DNA from 3 places in the Vibrio sp. QJM3NY_15 genome. Region 1 is predicted to be linked to each of the others. Evidence: predicted binding sites of a transcription regulator. Region 1 holds the regulator's gene; each other region holds the start of a gene.
What was found. Region 1 encodes MetJ, which represses methionine synthesis genes. Its sites were predicted from a motif close to TTAGACNTNTANANGTCTAA; they were not measured.
Positions count from the first base shown of each region.

Region 2: metE (5-methyltetrahydropteroyltriglutamate--homocysteine S-methyltransferase) is a predicted target of MetJ. The motif match lies at 3,331-3,350, and genes of this name have one in related genera.
Region 3: metH (methionine synthase) is a predicted target of MetJ. The motif match lies at 5,228-5,247, and genes of this name have one in related genera.

Region 1 covers NZ_CM173517.1:3,353,366-3,360,849, reverse strand. Annotated here, with positions in the region: gene priA (primosomal protein N') at 240-2,441, opposite strand; gene rpmE (50S ribosomal protein L31) at 2,773-2,991, shown strand; gene AC3CKG_RS15135 (malic enzyme-like NAD(P)-binding protein) at 3,326-4,618, shown strand; gene metJ (met regulon transcriptional regulator MetJ) at 4,818-5,138, opposite strand; gene AC3CKG_RS15125 (O-succinylhomoserine (thiol)-lyase) at 5,347-6,528, shown strand; gene AC3CKG_RS15120 (bifunctional aspartate kinase/homoserine dehydrogenase II) at 6,531-7,484, shown strand, end outside.
Region 2 covers NZ_CM173517.1:2,320,402-2,327,885, forward strand. Annotated here, with positions in the region: gene AC3CKG_RS10360 (YciI family protein) at 1-290, shown strand, start outside; gene AC3CKG_RS10365 (GspS/AspS pilotin family protein) at 292-687, shown strand; gene metE (5-methyltetrahydropteroyltriglutamate--homocysteine S-methyltransferase) at 794-3,142, opposite strand; gene AC3CKG_RS10375 (LysR substrate-binding domain-containing protein) at 3,422-4,333, shown strand; gene AC3CKG_RS10380 (DUF4250 domain-containing protein) at 4,490-4,690, opposite strand; gene AC3CKG_RS10385 (hypothetical protein) at 4,823-5,503, opposite strand; gene AC3CKG_RS10390 (YgiQ family radical SAM protein) at 5,835-7,484, shown strand, end outside.
Region 3 covers NZ_CM173517.1:316,957-324,440, reverse strand. Annotated here, with positions in the region: gene lysC (lysine-sensitive aspartokinase 3) at 19-1,386, shown strand; gene metH (methionine synthase) at 1,502-5,179, opposite strand; gene AC3CKG_RS01485 (cation:proton antiporter) at 5,348-6,628, shown strand; tRNA gene AC3CKG_RS01480 (tRNA-Trp) at 7,303-7,379, opposite strand; tRNA gene AC3CKG_RS01475 (tRNA-Asp) at 7,440-7,484, opposite strand, start outside.

The DNA of each region.
Region 1 (7,484 bases):
AATTAAACCCTCTTTTAAGTTCCTTTGCTGCCTAAGTATCTAAGGCGTGAATAATTAATACAATCGGATAGATATTGTGAAAGTGTTGCTAACACTTTTTTTATTGCAATATTTTATTCGTTTCATCCGTGTAAAGTTACGGCTAGATTAACAAAAATCACATGACTAGTGTGAAGTTGCTCACGAGAAATATGAAATATTTGTGAACAAACTTATCATTAGTTTTAACCCGAGTGGGTTTAGCTCAAATCTTGCGGCTCAATATCGAGTGACCAGCGGACTTTTTTCGCAGCGGGTAACATATTGATCGCAGGTTTAGCACTCATTAATAGCTTCTGCATTAATGAACGAGTCTGTGTTTGCAATATCAGCTGCCAGCGAGATTTCCCTGCTCGTTTTGCCAAAGGCGCAGGGGTTGGGCCGAGCACCATGCAATATTGGTCAAACAACGGATGTGATTCCAATGTGTGACGAACTTGACGCAAAAACTCTTCCACCAAGCGTGTGTCGTTCGCTTCTGCTCTAAACAGAGTCATGAAGGTATAAGGCGGCAACATCGTTTGTTTGCGTTCAGCCAGAGCAGTCTGAGCAAAGTGGTTATAGTCTTTATGCAATAGCGCTTGTAATAAGCCATGTTCTGGATGGTGAGTTTGTAAGATAACCTCACCTGGCTTACTGGCACGTCCTGCTCGACCTGCAACTTGGGTGAACAACTGAGCCAGTCTTTCAGAGGCGCGGAAGTCACTACTATATAAAGATGCATCAACGTCCAATAACGCCACAAGTGTCACGTCAGGGAAGTGGTGACCTTTAGCAAGCATCTGTGTACCGATAAGAATTTGGTATTCACCCTTACGAATCGATTCTAACGCGCTTTCTAGGCTGCCTTTACGACGGGTGCTATCGCGGTCAATACGAATGGTTTTGTATTCAGGGAATAGTTGACCAAGTTGCGTTTCAAGTTGCTCGGTGCCGACACCTACCGTCACTAAGTTAGCTGAACCACAGCCTTGGCAATTGTGCACGATATGCTGCTGCGAGCCGCAATGGTGGCAGCGCATTTCATTGCTGTATTGGTGATAGGTGTAGTAAGCATCGCAGCGTTTACATTCGGCAGTCCAACCACAGTCGTGACACATCAATGCTGGGGAAAAACCGCGGCGATTGAGGAACAGCATCACTTGGTTGCCCGCTTTTAAGTGTCTTTGCATTTCTGCAATTAACGACGCAGATAAGCCACTTTCCAGATATTCCCCCTTAACATCCAACACTTTATTGGTGGTCGGCAGTGCGACACCAGCGCGTGAGGTGAGGGTGAGATAGCTGTATTTACCTATCTGGGCGTTGTGCAGCGTTTCAAAAGCCGGTGTAGCCGAACCTAGAACCACTGGGATTTGCGCCTTATGAGCACGCATGATCGCGACATCACGAGCGTGGTAGCGCAGGCTATCTTGCTGTTTATAAGAGGCGTCATGCTCTTCATCAACAATGATAATGCCCAAATCAGCAAACGGCGTGAATAGAGCCGAGCGGGTACCAATCACGATGCCAGCAATCTTATCGCGGGCTGATAGCCATGCATTGAGTCGCTCAGAATCGTTTAATCCAGAGTGGATAACCTCAACAGGCACATTAAAGCGTCGCTTAAAGCGGTTAATCGTTTGTGGAGTGAGGCCAATTTCAGGTACCAAGACTAACGCTTGCTTGCCTTGGTCGAGAATCGGCTTGATCATATTCAGGTAGACCTCGGTCTTGCCCGAACCTGTGACACCCTCTAACAAGAAGCAACCAAAATCGGTTTGGCTGTTTACTGTCGCAATTGCGATGGCTTGCTCTGCATTGAGTTTTGGCTTGTCTTGGTCGTTTTCGAGTTCCACTGGCCATGGCTTGCGCTTCGGTTTTTTTTCTACCGACTCAATCCAGCCTTTTTCTTCCAACGTCTTCAGTACTGCGCTGCCCACCTCTTCATCAATGAACTCTTGATGAGGAACTGCGCCGTGTTCAAGCATGTGCATGACTTTGGCTTGTTTGACTGCGCGACCAAAGCCTTGCATCAGTTGATCTCTACCTGATGGGGTCAGTTGCCATTCAACAAGCGTTGCGAAATCGGCAGCTTTGCCTTTTCGTAAAGCGCTAGGCAGAGCGTTAGCCAAGGTTTCGCCCAGTGGGTACTGATAGAATTGACTGCACCATACCAAGAGTGAGTAGACCGATTCAGGCCAAACGGGTTGGTTGTCTAATAAGGCTTTAATAGGCTTGAGCTTGTCGAGCTCGAATTCTGATTCGTTAACCAGAGCCGTCACGATACCGGTTAAGGTTTGTCGTCCAAAAGGCACAGAGACTCGACCGCCAATAATCGGAAATAGGTGGCTAGGAATCTTGTAATCGAACTGCTTGTCGAGTGGAACAGGCAGTGCCACACGGGCAATCATTGGACGCATAAAGGGACGGCTTTATCTGAGTTGACGAGAGCGAACAGTCTAATGGATAAGGGCGTTAAATTCGAGGAGCAGTTTAGATGACAGAGCTTACTTGAGGCTTGAATGCTACTGGAGCCAGAAAATAACGCTTAATAGAGGGTTTAAGGACTGTGTTGGTGAAAAATGTATCAAATCAGTTGATCCTACCTCACAGATTCATTACTATACTGCGCCTTAAAGGTATGGCTTTATCGCTTTTTAGTGATGCTGCGGTGTCTTTATTTTATTTTTTAACAACGTGTGGTGTCCGGCTTAGAATCGGATGGCGACACGGCCTAATTGAGGTTATCCCATGAAAGCTGGAATCCACCCAGAATACAAAGCAGTAACAGCAACTTGTTCTTGCGGCAACACATTCGAATTCAACTCTACTCTAGGTAAAGATGGTATTCACCTAGACGTATGTGACAAATGTCACCCATTCTACACTGGTAAGCAACGTATCGTAGATACAGGCGGCCGTGTAGATCGCTTTAACAAGCGTTTCGGTGCTCTTTCTAGCAAGAAGTAATTCTCGCTATTTAGACATGAAAAAGGACACTTCGGTGTCCTTTTTTGTTGCCTGAAATTTGAGAAACCCCTGACTTTAATAACACTCTTCGCTTATCTCGACGATAGGCTGTCGATTTGAGTTTAGCTCCAACACTTTCCCCTGAATCACGCTTCCCTAGAAATCCGCTCGAAAGTTCAACAAGCGATAGTAATTTCAACTGCTCACTGGTCTTATTAGTAGTGAAATCTCGTTTTTTAATGAGACAGAGGCTTTAACCACCTAGGAACTTTGAAGTACATCTATTAACATGAACAAGATCCCCCAAATAATAATATCCTAGGAACCTACACCTATGTCTGAAGACAGCCGCCAAGACCAATCCTCTCAAGAATTATCGCCTCAAGAACGATTCCGTCAGCAAGCTCTTGATTATCATGAGTTCCCAATTCCAGGCAAAATTGCCGTAGCACTGACGAAGCCTGCAAACTCTGCAGAAGATCTAGCACTTGCATACAGCCCAGGCGTGGCTGAGCCTGTTCGCGAGATCGCACAGAACGTTGATAACGTCTATAAATACACAGGTAAGGGCAACATGGTTGCTGTTATCTCTAACGGTACTGCGATTCTTGGCCTAGGTAACCTTGGTCCTATTGCTTCTAAACCTGTAATGGAAGGTAAAGCGCTACTGTTTAAGCGTTTTGCTGGTTTAGATTCTATCGATATTGAAGTAAAACACCGCACAATCGATGAGTTCGTTGATACGGTTGCGAATATCGCAGATACATTCGGTGGTATTAACCTAGAAGACATCAAAGCACCAGATTGTTTTGAGATTGAACGTCGCCTGATCGAGCGTTGTGATGTACCTGTATTCCACGATGACCAACACGGTACTGCGATTGTAACGGCAGCGGGTATGCTGAACGCGATCGAACTTCAGGGCAAGAAACTTGAAGAGTGTAAGATCGTTTGTTTAGGTGCTGGCGCAGCGGCTGTAGCATGTATGGAGCTACTGATTAAGTGTGGCGCTCAGCGCGAGAAGATCTACATGCTTGACCGTAAAGGTGTGATCCACACTCGTCGTGATGACCTAAACGAATACAAAGCGTTGTTCGCAAACAACACTGATAAGCGCACACTTGAAGATGTTATCGAAGGCGCTGATCTGTTCTTGGGCGTATCAGGCCCTAACCTATTACCAGCTGAAGCACTAACGCTGATGGCTGATAAGCCTGTTGTGTTTGCATGTTCAAACCCAGATCCAGAGATCAAGCCTGAGCTTGCCCACGAAGTTCGTTCTGACCTAATTATGGGTACAGGCCGCAGTGATTACCCTAACCAAGTAAACAACGTACTTTGTTTCCCATTCATTTTCCGTGGTGCACTAGACGTGCGTGCAAGCGAAATCAATGATGAGATGAAGCTAGCTGCAGTTAAGGCGATTCGTGAGTTAGCAAAAGAAGAAGTTCCAGCTGAAGTACTAGCTGCTGCGGGTGAGACTGCATTGGAGTTTGGTACAGGTTACATCATTCCTAAGCCAATGGACCCACGTCTACTTCCTCGCGTTGCAAAAGCTGTTGCGGAAGCGGCGGTTGAGTCTGGCGTGGCTCGTATTGAGATGCCTGCTAACTACATGGCTCAATAGCTCAATAGCTCAATAGCTCAATAGCTTGTTATAGCAGTTGCTCTATTGAGCGAAAAAGAATAATAAAAAACCGACCCATTAGGAGTCGGTTTTTTTATGTCTATCATTCACTGCGCAGTCATAGAGGGCATAGTGGTTGATGTGACAAATAGGGTTCAGTTATCGCGAATCAATATTGAAGGCAGTGACTGAGTTGTTTTTATTCTTCGTCAAACGCTTCGAACTCGATACCCATCTCTGTCATCAGTTTTTTCACTTCAGTAGGGATATCGTCTGGACGGTCTTTACGAAGGTCTTCATCCGTTGGTAGTGGTTGGCCTGTGTACGCATGTAGAAAGGCTTCGCACAGTAGCTCACTGTTTGTTGCATGGCGTAGGTTGTTAATCTGGCGGCGAGTACGCTCGTCAGTAAGAACCTTTAACACTTTTAGAGGGATAGAAACTGTAATTTTCTTTACTTGTTCGCTTTTCTTTCCATGCTCAGCATATGGGCTTATGTATTCACCATTCCAGTCGGCCATTGCGTACCTTCATCACTTTAGTTGTTAGAATAAATTAATAGTGGTGATTTTAGCGGGATTTACTGCCATAAGCAAAGACATATAGACGTCTAGAAGTGTTGACGTCTCACGTTTATGAAAGTAAAGTGAATAACATATATCTAACACAGCCGCAAAATGCCGACAAGCAGCTGTGATTCTCAGACGCAAAACTTGTAAGGAAGCACCTATGAGCAGCCGGAAGCCAGCAACCATCGCAGTACGTACTGGCATCGAGTCAGACACGCAACACCATGCTGTTGTCCCACCTATTTATCTTTCGACTAACTATGGGTTTCCCGCTTTTGGTGAAGTGCCAAAGTACGATTATACCCGCTCTGGTAACCCAAACCGTGGTTTATTAGAAACGGCACTGTTTGAGCTTGAGTCTGGTAAAGGCGCGGTTGTCACTAACTGTGGTACCTCGGCGCTTAACTTATGGGTTTCTGCTTTCTTAGGTGGCGATGATCTTATTATCGCACCTCACGACTGCTACGGTGGCACTTACCGTCTGTTTAATACACGCTCACTTAAAGGTGACTTCAAAGTTCTGTTTGTTGATCAATCGGATCAAGCCGCGCTGGATGCAGCGATCGCGCTTAAGCCAAAGTTGATCTTAATTGAAACACCATCGAATCCATTGGTTCGTGTGGTTGATATTGCAGAAACTTGCCGCAAAGCGAAAGAAGTGGGTGCTCTGGTTGCTGTCGACAACACGTTTTTGACGCCTGTGTTCCAAAAGCCTTTAGAGCTGGGTGCTGATTTTGTTATCCACTCAACCACCAAGTACATCAATGGACACTCAGATGTTATTGGTGGCGTTGTGGTGACGAAAACTGAAGAACACGCTGAAGAGTTAGCATGGTGGGGCAACTGTATTGGTGCAACCGGCACACCATTTGATAGCTATATGACTCTACGTGGTATTCGTACGCTAGGTGCGCGTATGCGTGTTCACGAAGAAAGCTCACGTGAAATTCTGACGGCTCTGCAACAACAAGATCTGGTGGGTACAATTTACCACCCAAGCCTTCCTGAACATCCGGGTCACGAGATCGCGAAGAAACAGCAGTTGGGCTTTGGTTCTATGCTGAGCTTTGAGTTCGCGGGCTCTTTTGAAGCACTTAAATATTTTGTCGATAAGTTAGAGCTATTTTCTTTGGCTGAATCACTGGGTGGTGTTGAAAGCTTGATTTGTCACCCTGCGTCGATGACTCACCGTGCGATGGGCGAAGAAGCTCTAGCAGAAGCGGGTGTTTCTCAACAACTACTGCGCCTCTCTGTTGGTCTTGAAGATGCAGAAGACCTCATCGACGATCTCAAGCAAGCTTTCGAAAGAACACAAGGCTTTATCGCTGAAGGGGAGGGTTAATAATGGCAACCTTTCGCCAGCTACATAAATTTGGTGGCAGCAGTCTAGCGAATCCTGAATGTTACCAACGCGTAGTCAACATTCTTAGAGAATACTCATCAGCAACGGATTTAGTCGTTGTATCAGCAGCGGGTAAAACAACTAACCGCTTGATTGAGTTTGTTGAAGCGCTCGACAAAGATGGTCGTATTGCGCATGAATGCCTACAAACCCTTCGTCAGTTCCAACTTGAACTGATTGAAGCATTGCTTGAAGGCGAAGCCGCTTCTCAACTAACGGCAACCATCCAACAAGAATTTACCGCTTTGGGTGAGCTCACTGCTCCCTTGAGCGAAGCACAAAAAGCGCAAGTGCTTGGTCATGGCGAGATTTGGTCTTCACGTTTGTTGGCGACTTTGTTGTGCCAGCATGACTTACAAGCAGTTGCTCAAGACGCTCGTGCTTTTTTACGTGCAGAAGCGGGCGCTCAACCTGAAGTTGACCGTGCTCGCTCGTATCCTCTGATTAAAGAAGCTCTAGCGCAGCATGCGCATTGTCGTGTGGTGATTACCGGCTTTATGGCTCAAAACACTGAAGGTGAAACGGTACTGCTAGGTCGTAACGGCTCGGATTACTCAGCAACTGTGATTGGTGCTTTGGCGGAAGTTGAACGTGTGACGATTTGGAGTGATGTGGCAGGCGTATACAGCGCTGACCCTCGCTTGGTTTCGGATGCATGTTTACTGCCTCTGCTTCGCCTTGATGAAGCGAGTGAGTTAGCTCGTTTAGCGGCTCCAGTGCTTCATAGCCGAACGTTACAGCCTGTTGCTCAAAGTGCTATGGATTTAAGCTTACGCTGCAGCTATCAGCCAGAAGCTGGCTCTACACAGATAGAGCGTGTACTGGCATCGGGTCGTGGTGCAAAAATTATTACCTCTTTAGATGAAGTTCTTATCGTGCAGCTGACCTTTGGTCAC
Region 2 (7,484 bases), 1.0 Mb from region 1:
ACGTGATTTTTTCTCAAGACGTCGAAAATTCATTAGAAAAACGCCTAAGTGTTCGCCCACAACATCTAGAACGCCTACAAACACTTCACGATGAAGGTCGACTTCTAACAGCAGGTCCAATGCCAGCTATCGATTCAGATAACCCTGGTGAAGCGGGTTTCACAGGTTCTACTGTGATCGCTGAGTTCAACTCTTTAGAAGACGCACAAGCATGGGCTGACGCAGACCCGTACATTGATGCTGGCGTCTACCAAAACGTCATTGTAAAACCATTCAAGAAAGTATTTTAACGTGAAAAAATGGATTATTGGCTCACTGGCAGCGGTTCTGCTTGCAGGCTGTGCTTCAAGCGAGCAAGACAAACAAAGACAGCTTGAAATGATGGCACAACACCGTGCTGGCGTTTTATCTGCTGGCCTGCCGATTGAGTATGGCCCACTGTCAGTCATGCGTGTACTTGCGAAAAACACCGTGATTGAGATCATGATGATCTACAACCAAGATGCAAAAGGTGCTAAGCCTTTAAACCAAGTTGTAGATATGAGTGTGAATAGCTACTGCACCAACTCAGAAGTAAGAGCAAACCTAGACATGGGCTTGGCTTACAACATCAAGATTCGCAACACTCGCGGACAATTGATGGTTGAGAAGCTGATCAGCAAAGATACTTGCCAGAGCAGCAGCTAGATTCGATATTCGAACAAGCATTAAACAAAAAGGCCTCGCATTTGCGAGGCCTTTTTTGTAGTTCATCGTGGATTAGCGGGTAAGCAAACCCTAGTATTAGTTATGCTCAAGCTTCTGCGGCTTCCCACTCTTTACGCAGTGTCTTAGTCGCCGAAACTAAGTTAGTTAGTGCTGCTTCTGTCTCTGCCCAGTTGCGTGTCTTTAATCCACAATCTGGGTTTGCCCACAAACGTTCTGCTGGGATTTTTTCTGCCGCTTTCTTAAGTAAATCCACAATCCACTCTTCTGAAGGAATGTTCGGCGAGTGAATATCGTAAACACCGGGGCCAATCGCATTCGGGTAGTTGAACTCTTCAAACGCTTTCAGTAGTTCCATGTTCGAACGAGAAGTCTCAATGGTAATCACATCGGCATCTAGCGCAGCCACTGAATCAATGATCTCGTTGAACTCGCTGTAACACATGTGTGTGTGGATCTGAGTCTCTGGCTTGGCACTCGCTGCTGAAATCTTAAAAGCATCCACTGCCCACTCTAAGTATTCGGCATGGTCGCGCTTTTTCAGCGGCAAACCTTCGCGAATAGCAGGCTCATCAATTTGAATAATGTTAATGCCTGCGTCTTGCAAATCCGACACCTCATCGCGCAGCGCAAACGCCAATTGATTGGTGATCTCTTTACGCGAGATATCTTCACGTGGGAATGTCCAACACAAGATAGTGACAGGCCCAGTAAGCATGCCTTTCATCTGCTTTGAAGTCAGAGATTGAGCATAGGTAGACCATTCCACCGTCATCGGTTTTTCACGCTCAATATCCGCCACCACAATTGCTGGTTTCACGCAGCGAGAGCCGTAACTTTGTACCCAACCAAACTTAGTCGTTTGGAAGCCGGCTAGGTTTTCTGCGAAATATTCCACCATGTCATTACGCTCAGCTTCACCATGCACAAGCACATCTAAATCAAGGGCTTCTTGACGTTTGACCGCATCCGCAATGTGACCTTTTAGTGCGTTGGTGTATTCCGCTTCACTCAATTGACCAGTGCGGTAAGCACTACGCTGAACTCGGATCTCACCTGTTTGTGGGAATGAACCGATCGTTGTGGTTGGTAACAGTGGTAAGCCAAGAACTTCAGACTGATGCGCCGCACGTTCTGCATAAGGCGCACTTCGATCTGCTAACGCTTTAGTAATGGTATTAAGGCGCTCTTGTACCTGAGGCTTATTCACATGAGTCGCACTCTTACGAGCAACAATTGGTTGGCTGTACGTCTCACACGCTAAAATGGCATTATGATCGCCATCTAACGCAGCCCCCAATAAACTCACCTCGGTGACTTTCTGTTTTGCGAAGGCAAACCAACTATTCACTTCTTCGCTGAGCGAATCTTCTAACTCTAAATCCACTGGGCTGTGCAGCAGCGAACATGAACTTGCCACCCACAGTTTGTCTCCTAGCTTCTCTTTCACTGGCTGTAGCAGCTCCAGCTGTGTGGCCAAATCAGCACGCCACACATTGCGACCGTTAATCGCCCCTGCAGAAAGTACCCAATCTTCCGGTAACTTGTTTACCACTTCATCAAGTTGCTGCGGTGCTGCAGCCAAGTCGATGTGTAAGCCGTTGACAGGCAGTTCTACGATTTTATCTAGCGTGTCAGTCACCGAATCAAAGTAAGTGGTAAGCAGCAGTTTCACATCGCCTTGAATCACTTGATAAGCCAACTTGAATGAATCAGCCCACTTAGTCTCAAGTTCCAGAGATAGAATGGGCTCATCGATTTGAACCCACTCAACACCCAGCTTGGCAAGTTTAGCCAAAATCGCTTGATAGGCAGTAAGAAGGCGAGGCAATAGAGTTAAGCGATCAAAGCCCTCTTCCACTTCTTTGCCTAAGTACAGATATGACAGTGGGCCGAGAAGTACAGGCTTAACTTTGTGTCCTGCTTTTATCGCTTCGTTCACTTCGTCAAACAGTTGTGGCCAGCTCACCTCAAAGGTGTCGCCTTTACTGAACTCAGGAACAATGTAGTGGTAATTGGTATTGAACCACTTAGTCATGTCGGAAGCAGCCGAACTGTCTTTAGTGCCATCATTCGACGTATGCGTACCACCGCAGCAAGTAGATTGAACTTGAGATTGACCACGACCAACGCGGAACAAGGTATCTAAATCAGGGAAAGCTTTTTCATCTTCAGAACCACCAGCATGGCGTTTTGGCACGTGGCCTAGAAGTAATGTCGTTGTCAGAACATGGTCGTACCATGCGAAGTCACCCGCAGTTGCAAAGCTAAGATTCGCGTCAGCTTGTACATTCCAGTTACGATTTCTTAATTCGCTGCCGAGTTGCTTGAGCTCAGATTGATCGATTTCACCGCGCCAGTATTTCTCGAGCGTGAATTTGAGTTCTCTTTTCTCGCCGATACGTGGGTAGCCAAGAATATGCGTTGTTGTCGTCATGAGTCTTTTCCTTATTCGATAATTTTAATTTCCGGTCAGACTGCCTTTGATGATTTCACTTTCCCACAAAGGCGTCTGGATGGCTAAACTATCTCCTTAATCCGATCTATGGACAACGTCCAAATATTCATCTTGTTTATTAATAATATTCATCTTGAATCATCCAAAGATGAACAGTTTAAATCCATCTGGACATCTAGACGTTTACAAAAGATCAAAAACACCGTAGGGTGATTATTAAGAAATATTGAATTGGCTTAGGGAATATGAGGAATACTCATGATAGAGCTTAAACACCTTCGAACATTGACCACCTTGAGAGACAGCGGATCGTTAACAGCCACTGCGACCTCTCTTCACCTGACTCAGTCGGCGCTTTCTCATCAATTGAAAGACCTTGAAGCGCGTATTGGCGGTCAGCTTTTCCTGCGTAAAACTAGGCCAGTGAAATTCACCTCTGAAGGTGAAATCTTGCTTAAGCTCGCGGATGAGATACAACCAAAGATTGCTAAAGCAGAGAATGAGTTGGCGAGCCTGAAAGAGGATGTGAATGGTCGGTTGCACATGGCGATCGAATGTCACTCATGCTTCCAATGGCTAATGCCCGCTTTGAAAGAGTACCAAGTTGCTTGGCCAAGCGTGACGCTAGATTTCTCGTCAGGGTTCGGCTTTGAACCTTTACCGGCTTTGATGGCTGGGGAATTGGATTTGGTGATCACCTCAGACATTCAGCCGCGTTCAGAGGTCCATTACGAACCGCTCTTTGATTTTGAGATGCGTTTAATCACCGCTATTAACTCCCCTCTGGCGGAAAAACCAAGCATCGATCCGCAAGATCTTAGCGATATCACGATGCTCTCTTATCCAGTTCAAAAGCAGCGTCTTGATGTTGTGAAGCACTTTTTGCAACCGGCAGGCGTAGAGCCGAAGAAATGGAAACAAGCAGACAACACATTAATGTTGGTGCAAATGGTATCAGCAGGTCTAGGGGTTGCAGCCTTACCTAATTGGGCGATCAGTGAGTTTTCAAGACAAGGGTTAATCGCTAGTAAACCATTGGGCAACGGACTTTCAAGACGATTGTTTGCTGCGGTAAGAAACTCTGAGAAAGACAAACGTTATCTGCAGGCTTTCTTTAGTACGGCAAGACAGCAGAGTAAGAGTCACCTAGATGGGATTGAGGTCGTTTAAGTGATTCATTACTGGGTGAGTTCAAGCCTGTGTGAAGCATAATAAGTAAACGCCAGAAACAAAAAAAGTCACAGATTATCTGTGACTTTTTTATTACCAATACCGACAACAGGCAATGAGTGTTAATTCACGATAGAAGAAACTCTCATTGTGAGCTTATCTTGAGTAAGACTTGAACTGATTCGTCAGTGGGTCGTATTGATAGCCAAGCATATCGAGCTTACCGACGACACTTTCTATATCCATTTCATACATGCTGACCAGCTCTTCAAAACTATCGCATTCCAAACGAAGCTTTTCGTTGACGATCCCGAGCAAGATAATGCTATCGAAACCTTTGACGTTGCTTAAATCCATCCTGAACTCCTAACGAACACACGATTAGAATTAAGTTTAGAACGCTTACCAGCCGCGTGCTTAAAAACAGATCACACTTCTTTCGCTAGCACGGAATTTATCGACTAAAAGTTTCACGAGCTCGACAACCTCTTACAACGCCCAAACCGGTGTTAAGCCAATCACTGACGCTAATAACATCAGCAATGCTATCGTTAACTGCAACTTCTCAGGTGTTTTGACAAACAGCAAATGCCAACACCAAACAACGATAGAAGAGATAAGCAAAGCAAAGCTAAACAACAAGGTTGAAATAACAGGTTCTAGTTGCGCTTCAGACAGTGAATAAACATTAATCACGGTCGCCAACACCACCAGCATGCCACTTAATACGCCCACAACAGGCAGAACGCGGTGAAATGCTTGTAAGCGCGTTCTTGCGATAGTCAGCAGTAAATGTCCGAAAGAAGCACCCAGTAAAGCCACCAGCAACACAGTCGCAATAATACCGACGGGTTTTACCTGTTCGCTTGCTTGAATAGCAACGTATGACAACGCCAAACCACACGCAAGATACATCACCCAGATAGGGCCTGAATCACGTGTCTTCTTAGTTTGAACTTGAGAATAGAAATAGAAGATAGCGAATACGATCAGAAACGCTTCAATTCTTAATGAAGCAACAGCAAGCCAAAGCACGCCAATCGCAGGTAACATCTTGTGAATACGGCCACGTTGACCAGGGCAAATATCACCCTTCACTAAGATTAAAGTTAAGATCAGTTGGGCTCCTAATAGCATGGGAGCAAATTGTACTAATAATGATTCGACCATTGTGGAGATACTTATTCAGACTTATTTTCGCGAATAATATCAAAAACTGCCCCGAACACTAATCAAAATCACAAATTAGCGACACGACTCAACGCTTCTACTATGCTGTTTTATGGTGTGGCGAGTGGACGTTAGCGACTGAATCCAGAAAGACACCAGAACTAACAGGGGCATGTTCTACTGGCTAGTCTAGCCTCATGCCGCTATAATTCCCGCCTCAAAAATCAGAGGTTGAAATATGTACAGCGATATCACTCCTATTCATGAACACAAAAAATACTGGGCCGAGTGCTACGGAACAGCACCCTTTTTGCCTACCAGTAGAAAGGAGATGGATGCTCTTGGATGGGATAGCTGTGACATTATTATTGTAACTGGTGACGCTTATGTCGATCACCCGAGCTTTGGTATGGCTATCATTGGCCGTTTGCTTGAAGCTCAAGGTTTCCGCGTGGGCATCATTGCTCAACCAAAGTGGGACAGTAAAGATGCGTTCATGGAACTAGGTAGACCTAACCTATTCTTCGGCATCACTGCGGGTAACATGGATTCCATGATCAACCGCTACACCTCTGATCGCAAACTTCGTCACGACGATGCCTACACACCAAACAATGAAGGTGGTAAGCGTCCTGACCGTGCAACTCTGATTTATTCTCAACGTTGTCGTGAAGCCTACAAAGGCACGCCAATCGTTCTTGGTGGTATTGAAGCAAGCTTACGTCGCGTTGCGCACTACGACTACTGGTCTGATAAAGTTCGTCGCTCTGTCTTGTTTGATGCGAAAGCAGACATTCTTCTTTTCGGTAACGCTGAACGAGCACTGGTTGAAGTCGCACACCGAATTGCCGACGGCGAAGATATGTCAACGCTGACAAATATTCGCGGTACTGCAATCAACCTGCCTGCAGCGCCTGAAGGTTACAAAATTATCGATTCTTCTCGTATCGAAAAACCGAACAAAGCCTACGTTCCGGTTAACCCGTACGAAGTAGAAACGCAATGTGATACCAAGAAAGATGAAAAAGAAGAAGTAAAAGCACAGCCAATTACGATTCGTCCTTCTCGTCACGATGCAAAAACAACCGCGGTTCGTATCCCTGGTTTCGAAAAGCTCAATAACGACCGTATTCTTTACGCTCACGCTAGCCGCATTCTACATCTAGAGACCAACCCGTATTCAGGTCGTGCTCTTATTCAACGCCACGGTGACCGCGAGCTATGGGTAAACCAAGCGCCAATTCCTCTTGCAACTGAAGAGATGGATTATGTGTTTGGCCTTGCTTACAAGCGTGTTCCTCACCCTATGTATGGCAAAGCAAAGATTCCTGCATACGACATGATTAAAACTTCGGTTAACATCATGCGTGGTTGTTTTGGTGGTTGTTCTTTCTGTTCAATCACAGAGCACGAAGGTCGTATCATTCAAAACCGTTCGAAAGAATCTATCTTGGATGAAATCGAAGACATTAAAGATAAAGTACCTGGCTTTACCGGTACCATTTCTGACTTGGGTGGCCCAACAGCGAACATGTATCGCTTAGGTTGTTCTGATCCTAAAGCTGAAATTAATTGTCGTCGCCCATCATGTGTGTTCCCTAAAATCTGTGAAAAACTGAACACAGACCACCAACACACCATTGACCTTTACCGCTCAGCGAGAAAGGTTCCGGGCATCAAAAAAGTGATGATCGCATCAGGCGTTCGTTATGATCTTGCGATTGAGTCTCCAGAATACGTTCGTGAGCTTGTAACTCACCACGTTGGTGGTTACTTGAAGATTGCTCCAGAGCATACTGAAAAAGGCCCTCTGGATCTGATGATGAAACCGGGCATGGGCACTTACGATCGTTTCAAAGAGATGTTCGAGAAGTACAGTGCTGAAGCGGGTAAGAAACAGTACCTAATTCCTTACTTCATCTCTGCTCACCCGGGCACGGAAGATGAAGATATGCTTAACCTTGCGTTGTGGCTGAAAAAG
Region 3 (7,484 bases), 610 kb from region 1:
AGTCGTGGGAGATATATCGTGAGTGCATCTAATGTAGCTGGTTCTTTTAATGTCGCTAAGTTTGGTGGAACAAGTGTTGCCAACTTTGAAGCAATGAGCCGTTGTGCTGCCATTATTGAAAATAACTCGAATACGAAACTGGTCGTGAGCAGCGCGTGCTCAGGCGTCACTAACCTGCTTGTTGAACTCGCGAATGGTGTTCAAGATAAAACTCGTCGCCAAGAATCAGTCACACAGTTAACCGACATTCATAATACGATTCTTGCTCAGTTAGCCGATCCGAGCTGTGTCGAGAAAGAGGTTCATAACATTCTCGATGATATTGTGAGTGCAGCCGAAGCAGCATCATTCCAAGTAAGCACAAAGCTGACTGATCACCTTGTCGCCTGTGGTGAACTGATGTCGACACATATCCTCACTCAAATCATTCGCGAACGTGGTACACCAGCGGTTCGTTTTGATATCAGAGAAGTGATGCGCACCAATGATGATTTCGGTAAAGCAGAACCACAACTGGAAGATATTGCAGCCCTTGCACAGCAGAAACTGATTCCACTTTGCGAAGAACAAGTTGTCGTTACCCAAGGTTTTATCGGTGCCGACAGCGAAGGTAACACCACAACGTTAGGTCGTGGCGGCAGTGATTATTCAGCTGCACTGATTGCGGAGTCGGTACAAGCGATTGGCTTAGAAATTTGGACTGATGTTCCAGGTATCTACACCACAGATCCACGCATCGCATCGAAAGCATCTCCTATCCCAGAGATCAGCTTCAGTGAAGCATCTGAGATGGCAAATTTTGGCGCGAAGATATTACACCCTTCGACTCTAGTCCCGGCACTACGCCATCAAATCCCGGTTTTTGTCGGCTCATCAAAAGCGCCAGAGCTCGGTGGAACATGGATTCGTCAACAAGTTGAAAGCTCTCCTCTGTTCAGAGCGCTTGCCCTACGCTGCAATCAAACCATGGTTACGCTACGCAGCGCTAACATGTTCCATGCCTATGGCTTTTTGGCGAAGGTGTTCGAGATCCTTGCTAAACATAAGATCTCGGTCGATCTTATCACTACCTCAGAGATCAGTGTTTCACTGACACTCGATCAAACCGATACATCTGGTGGTGCCCCTGAGTTACCAGAAGCCGCTCGCCTTGAGCTTGAAGAACTGTGTTCCGTGGATATTGAACACGACCTATGCCTTGTTGCTCTTATTGGTAACAACATGAGCGAAAGCAAAGGCTATGCAAAGCAGGTATTCGGCACTCTAGAAGATTTCAACCTACGTATGATTTGTTACGGAGCAAGCCCACACAACCTATGCTTCTTGCTAGATGAATCTGTGTCTAAGTTGGCGATTCAAAAACTTCATCAAGAGTTATTTGAATAGATAGTCCGTTTATCATCGACAGATAAATAACTAAATTACAGATACAAAAAGGGTTGCTATTAAGCAACCCTTTCTCTTTTTTACGTTACGAATCAAAGTTCGTCATAGATTCAAACTAGTTAATGTTTGGACCTAACCACTTCTCAGCTTCCAACATATCCCAACCTTTACGGTCGGCATAGCTATCCACTTGATCCTGTTGAATCTGTGCAATTGCAAAATATCTAGCATCAGGATGTGAGAAATACATACCAGACACTGAAGCACCAGGCCACATTGCGTAGCTCGTGGTTAGTGACATGTCGATCGCTTTTTCAACGTCCATCAACTCCCACAACGTACCTTTTTCGGTATGTTCTGGGCAAGCAGGGTAACCCGGAGCTGGACGAATACCTTGGTACTTCTCGCGAATCAAATCGTCATTAGACAAATCCTCATCCGGCGAGTAGCCCCAAATGTCCTTTCTCACTTCTTTATGCAAGTATTCAGCGAACGCTTCAGCCAATCGGTCAGCAACCGCCTGGATCATAATTGCGTTGTAGTCATCACCGTTGGCTTTGTACTCATCAGCAAGCTCTCGCTCACCTATACCACCAGTCACCGCAAAGCCACCAATCCAGTCCGCTTTACCACTATCTTTCGGAGCAATATAATCAGACAAACAGTAGTTAAAACCTTTTGGCTTCTCGGTTTGTTGACGAAGGTTGTGCAAAACCTTTAACACTTCAGTACGAGATTCATCGGTATACACTTCGATATCATCGCCAACGCTGTTGGCAGGGAACATCGCACACATCCCACGAGCTTCAAGTAACTTCTCTTTCTGTACTCGATCCAATAAATCATTCGCATCTTTGAATAAGCGTTTCGCTTCCTCGCCCACTTCTTCATGAGCAAGAATTGCAGGGTACTTTCCGACTAGCGACCATGTCATAAAGAATGGAGTCCAGTCGATGTACTGACGTAAAGTCGCAACATCAAAATCATTGAAGATGTGCACTCCAGGCTTAGCGGGGGCCGGCGGCGTATAAGCTCTCCAATCAATCGCCACTTTATTAGCTCGAGCGCGCTCAAGCGTAACAGGCTTGGTACGTGGTTTCTTACGATTGTGCTGATCTCGCACACGGTCGTAATCAATATCCAACTTCTCGACAAATGCAGGCTTCAATTCGTTAGATAGCAATGAGGTACATACACCCACCGCACGTGAAGCATTGTTTACGTAGACCACAGGCTCAGAGTAGTTCTGTTCAATCTTAACGGCTGTATGCGCTTTGGATGTGGTTGCTCCACCGATCAGAAGAGGCAGTTTGAAGCCTTGTCTCTCCATCTCTTTAGCCACATGAACCATCTCATCCAATGAAGGAGTGATTAAACCCGAAAGGCCAATGATATCGACGTTCTCTTCTTTAGCGACCTTAAGGATTTTTTCGCATGAAACCATCACGCCTAAATCGATAATTTCGTAGTTGTTACACTGCAAGACAACGCCCACAATGTTTTTACCGATATCGTGAACATCACCTTTTACGGTCGCAAGTAAGATTTTTCCGTTAGTCGCACCAACATCTTTGGTTGCATTAATAAATGGTTCTAGATGGGCTACTGCTTGCTTCATAACACGTGCAGATTTCACCACTTGAGGAAGGAACATCTTACCTTCACCAAAGAGGTCACCAACCACGTTCATGCCATCCATTAATGGGCCTTCAATCACCTCGATAGGGCGGGAGGCATTAACACGAGCTTCTTCGGTATCTTCAATAATAAAGTCGGTAATACCTTTCACTAAAGAGTGTTCTAAGCGCTTTTCTACTGGCCAGGTACGCCACTCTAAAGCAGATTTATCTTCAACTTTCCCCACTGCACGTTCTAGATATTCAGTCGCGATGTCTAGCAAGCGCTCAGTGGAGTCATCTCGGCGGTTTAGAACCACATCTTCAACGGCTTCACGCAAATCCTCAGGCACATTATCGTAAATCTCTAATTGCCCAGCATTTACGATACCCATATCCATACCGTTTTTAAAACAGTGATATAGGAATACTGCGTGGATAGCCTCACGAACGTAGTTATTACCTCGGAATGAGAATGAAACATTAGATACACCACCAGAGATCATTGCATGAGGTAAGTCTCGTTTGATGTCTCCTACCGCTTCAATGAAATCGACCGCATAGTTATTATGCTCATCAATACCCGTTGCCACAGCAAAAATATTCGGGTCAAAAATAATATCTTCAGGTGGGAAACCCACTTCATCAACCAGAATATTGTAGGCATTAGTACAAATCTCAACCTTACGCTCTCGAGTATCAGCTTGGCCAACTTCATCGAACGCCATCACGATAACCGCTGCACCATATCGGCGAACCAGTTTCGCTTGTTCGACAAACTTATCTTTCCCTTCCTTCAATGAGATAGAGTTGACGATGCCTTTACCCTGAATACATTTCAGACCCGCTTCAATAACTTCCCATTTTGAAGAGTCGACCATGACTGGTACTTTCGAGATCTCAGGCTCAGATGCACATAGATTTAGGAATTTAACCATACACGCTTCAGCGTCTAGCATCCCTTCATCCATGTTGATATCGATAATTTGAGCGCCGTTCTCAACTTGCTCTCGAGCCACACTCAAAGCTTCATCATATAGCTCTTCTTTAATAAGGCGCTTAAAGCGAGCAGAGCCCGTAACGTTGGTTCGCTCACCCACGTTAACAAACAGAGATTCCTTGGATATCGTCAATGGCTCTAAACCAGAGAGACGACAAGAGACGGGTAAATCTGGTAATTGGCGCGGCGTTACACTTTCAACAGCTTTTGCCATTTGGCGTATATGTTCTGGCGTCGTACCACAACAACCACCAATCAAGTTCAAGAAGCCACTTTCAGCCCATTCCTTGACGTGTTCAGCCATATCTTCTGGAGACAGGTCATACTCACCAAATGCGTTAGGTAAACCCGCGTTAGGGTGTGCAGAAACATGACACTCGGAGATACGAGACATCTCACCGACATATTCGCGCAATTCATCTGGGCCTAATGCACAATTCAAACCGAACGAGATTGGTTTTACATGACGAAGGGCGTTGTAGAATGCTTCCGTCGTTTGTCCGGAAAGCGTTCGACCAGATGCATCGGTGATAGTACCGGAGATCATAACTGGTAAAGTGATACCCATTTCTTCAAAGACTGATTCAACGGCAAAAGAGCATGCCTTCGCGTTAAGTGTATCGAAGATAGTCTCGATAAGAATAAGGTCTGACCCACCTTTGATAAGAGCACGAGTCGACTCAGAATAAGCCACTACAAGTTCATCAAAGCTCACATTACGATAGCCCGGGTCATTAACATCTGGGGAGAGAGAACAAGTTCGGTTAGTTGGACCTAAAACACCCGCCACGAAACGAGGTTTCTCTGGCGTCTTCGCTGTCCATTCATCTGCCGCTTCTCGAGCCAGTTTAGCAGCAGCATAGTTAATTTCTTCGCTAAGACTTTCCATATCATAGTCGGCCATAGCAATGGTTGTTGCATTAAAGGTATTGGTTTCGAGGATATCTGCACCTGCTTCCAAATACTCCGTGTGGATACCTTTGATAAGCTTAGGTTGTGTAAGTACCAAAAGGTCATTGTTACCTTTTAAGTCACTATGCCAATCAGCAAAGCGCTCACCACGATAGTCCTGCTCTTCCAATTTATAATCCTGAATCATGGTACCCATGCCACCATCAATCAGTAAAATTCGTTGCTTTAACAGAGCCTCAATCTTTTGCCTTACATTACTTCCCACGGTACAGCCTCATTCCTTTAATTATCCCTCCATCCTATCACACATTAAAAAGGAGTCTAGACGTCTAAAAAAGGAAATTGATTACTAAGCTATGACAAAAAGTGTTTGCTATTTAAGCATGAGACAACGAAAATTAATTTTCATACTTTGTTACATATTGGAATCCCAATGTCGGTCTATTACACCTTATGCTTCTTGTCCGCTGCAGCCATGCTTATTGCTTTCGTGAATACCAAAATTGGTAAAATGCAGACAACCATCGCCATTACAGCTGGCTCAATGATGTTATCTCTATTGATTATCATTGCAGGACAAAACAATTGGTTCCAATTGGCAGACATCGCCTCAGAGACAGTTGCCAGCATCAACTTTGAAGACTTCCTCCTGAAAGGAATATTAGGTTTCTTACTCTTCGCGGGCGGCTTGGGGATTAAACTACCAAACTTAAAAGATCAGAAGTGGGAAATAACTGTATTAGCATTAGGTGCAACACTGTTTTCAACCTTCTTTATTGGATTTGTGCTCTATGGGTTTTGTCAATTTATCGGTATTCAATTTGACCTGATTTATTGCTTACTGTTTGGGTCTCTTATATCTCCAACCGATCCAATTGCCGTATTAGCCATAGTAAAGAAACTCGATGCTCCCAGACGAATCTCTACTCAAATCGAGGGAGAATCTCTATTCAACGACGGTTTTGGCCTAGTCATCTTCGTAACACTCTTTACCATTGCATTCGGAACAGAGGCTCCGACAGTTGGTAGTGTGACAATGTTATTTGTCCAAGAGGCGATTGGCGGCATCGTTTACGGTTTTGTTTTAGGTCTGGTATTCCACTACCTAATCAGCAATACCGATGATCACTCAATGGAGTTGCTATTAACTATAGGCATCCCAACTGCTGGTTATGCATTTGCTGAAGTTCTACATGTATCAGGACCATTAGCGATGGTGGTATCAGGTATCATGATTGGTAACTGGACTCGCTTTATTGGATTCTCGAAAGAGAGTGAGGATCACCTAGATCACTTTTGGGAGTTAATCGATGAGTTCTTAAACGGCGTATTGTTCTTATTGATCGGTATGTCGATGCTGTTATTCAAATTCCACCAAGAAGACTGGATTTTAATGGCATTCGCAGTCCCTCTAGTACTAAGTGCACGCTACCTAAGTGTTTTCTTGTCTTATATTGGATTTAAACGTTTTAGAACTTACAACCCTTGGTCAATCAAGATCCTGACCTGGGGCGGTTTGCGTGGTGGTCTAGCTCTAGCAATGGCACTTTCAATCCCTTCAGGCATTTGGGTTATTGAAGACAAGTCAATTGATGTTAAAGAGATTATCCTTGTCATGACATACGCTGTTGTTGTGTTCTCAATATTAGTTCAAGGTTCGACAATTACTCCTATGATAGAGAAAGCGAAACAAGCTGAGAAAGAATTGGATTAACACCGAAAAATATAATCGAAGGTCGCTTAGTATAAGCGGCCTTTTTTGTACCTGTGTCCATCGGTAAGCACGTCTCTCTATCCTACAAGTTGCCCCCTTTATATTTAAGCGTCATGACTGTTTATGCAATCACGACTCTTTGTTGTACCTAATGCTCCCAAACTAGCCAACAAGCAACCACCAGTTTGAGTACATTCGAGTAAAGATACATGGCCCTCTTTTCAAGTGAAGCATTGAAAGCATAATAAAGTGTAGAAAGAGAACCACGATCGAAGAGGAATTGTAATTAGAGTTAAAGCTTCGCACACCAATGTTCTAGAACCGAAACTTATCTATAAAACATCTGATGCAGTAGCAAGAAGGGTCTAGTATTTCTACCGGGACGTGCAGTCTAGATCCTTAAATATGCCAGAGGAGGACTGAGTCGGCACTCCGGAGATTCAACCAGACTGGCAAGTTAGGAGGACGCCTAGTTCTCCCAACATTGCTTCGAAGAAGCAACAGACGTAAAAAAGCCATAGCATTTCTGCTGAGGCTTTGTATGTGGCAGGAGTAGAAGTTTAGACTCCCAACACGCGCTATTTTGGTAAGCCGGAGAATCCGCTGCTTTGCTAATGGCGTAATTAGATTCAGAAAGTAAAAAGGCTCTAGCATTTCTGCTAGAGCCTTAAATATGGCAGGGGTGGAGAGATTCGAACTCCCAACACGCGGATTTGGAATCCGCTGCTCTGCCAATTGGAGCTACACCCCTAAAACTTTATCTTATTTCAGATTCGAAAAAACCTCGCACTAGGCGAGGTTATCGAATAAGTGGCGGAGTGGACGGGACTCGAACCCGCGACCCCCGGCGTGACAG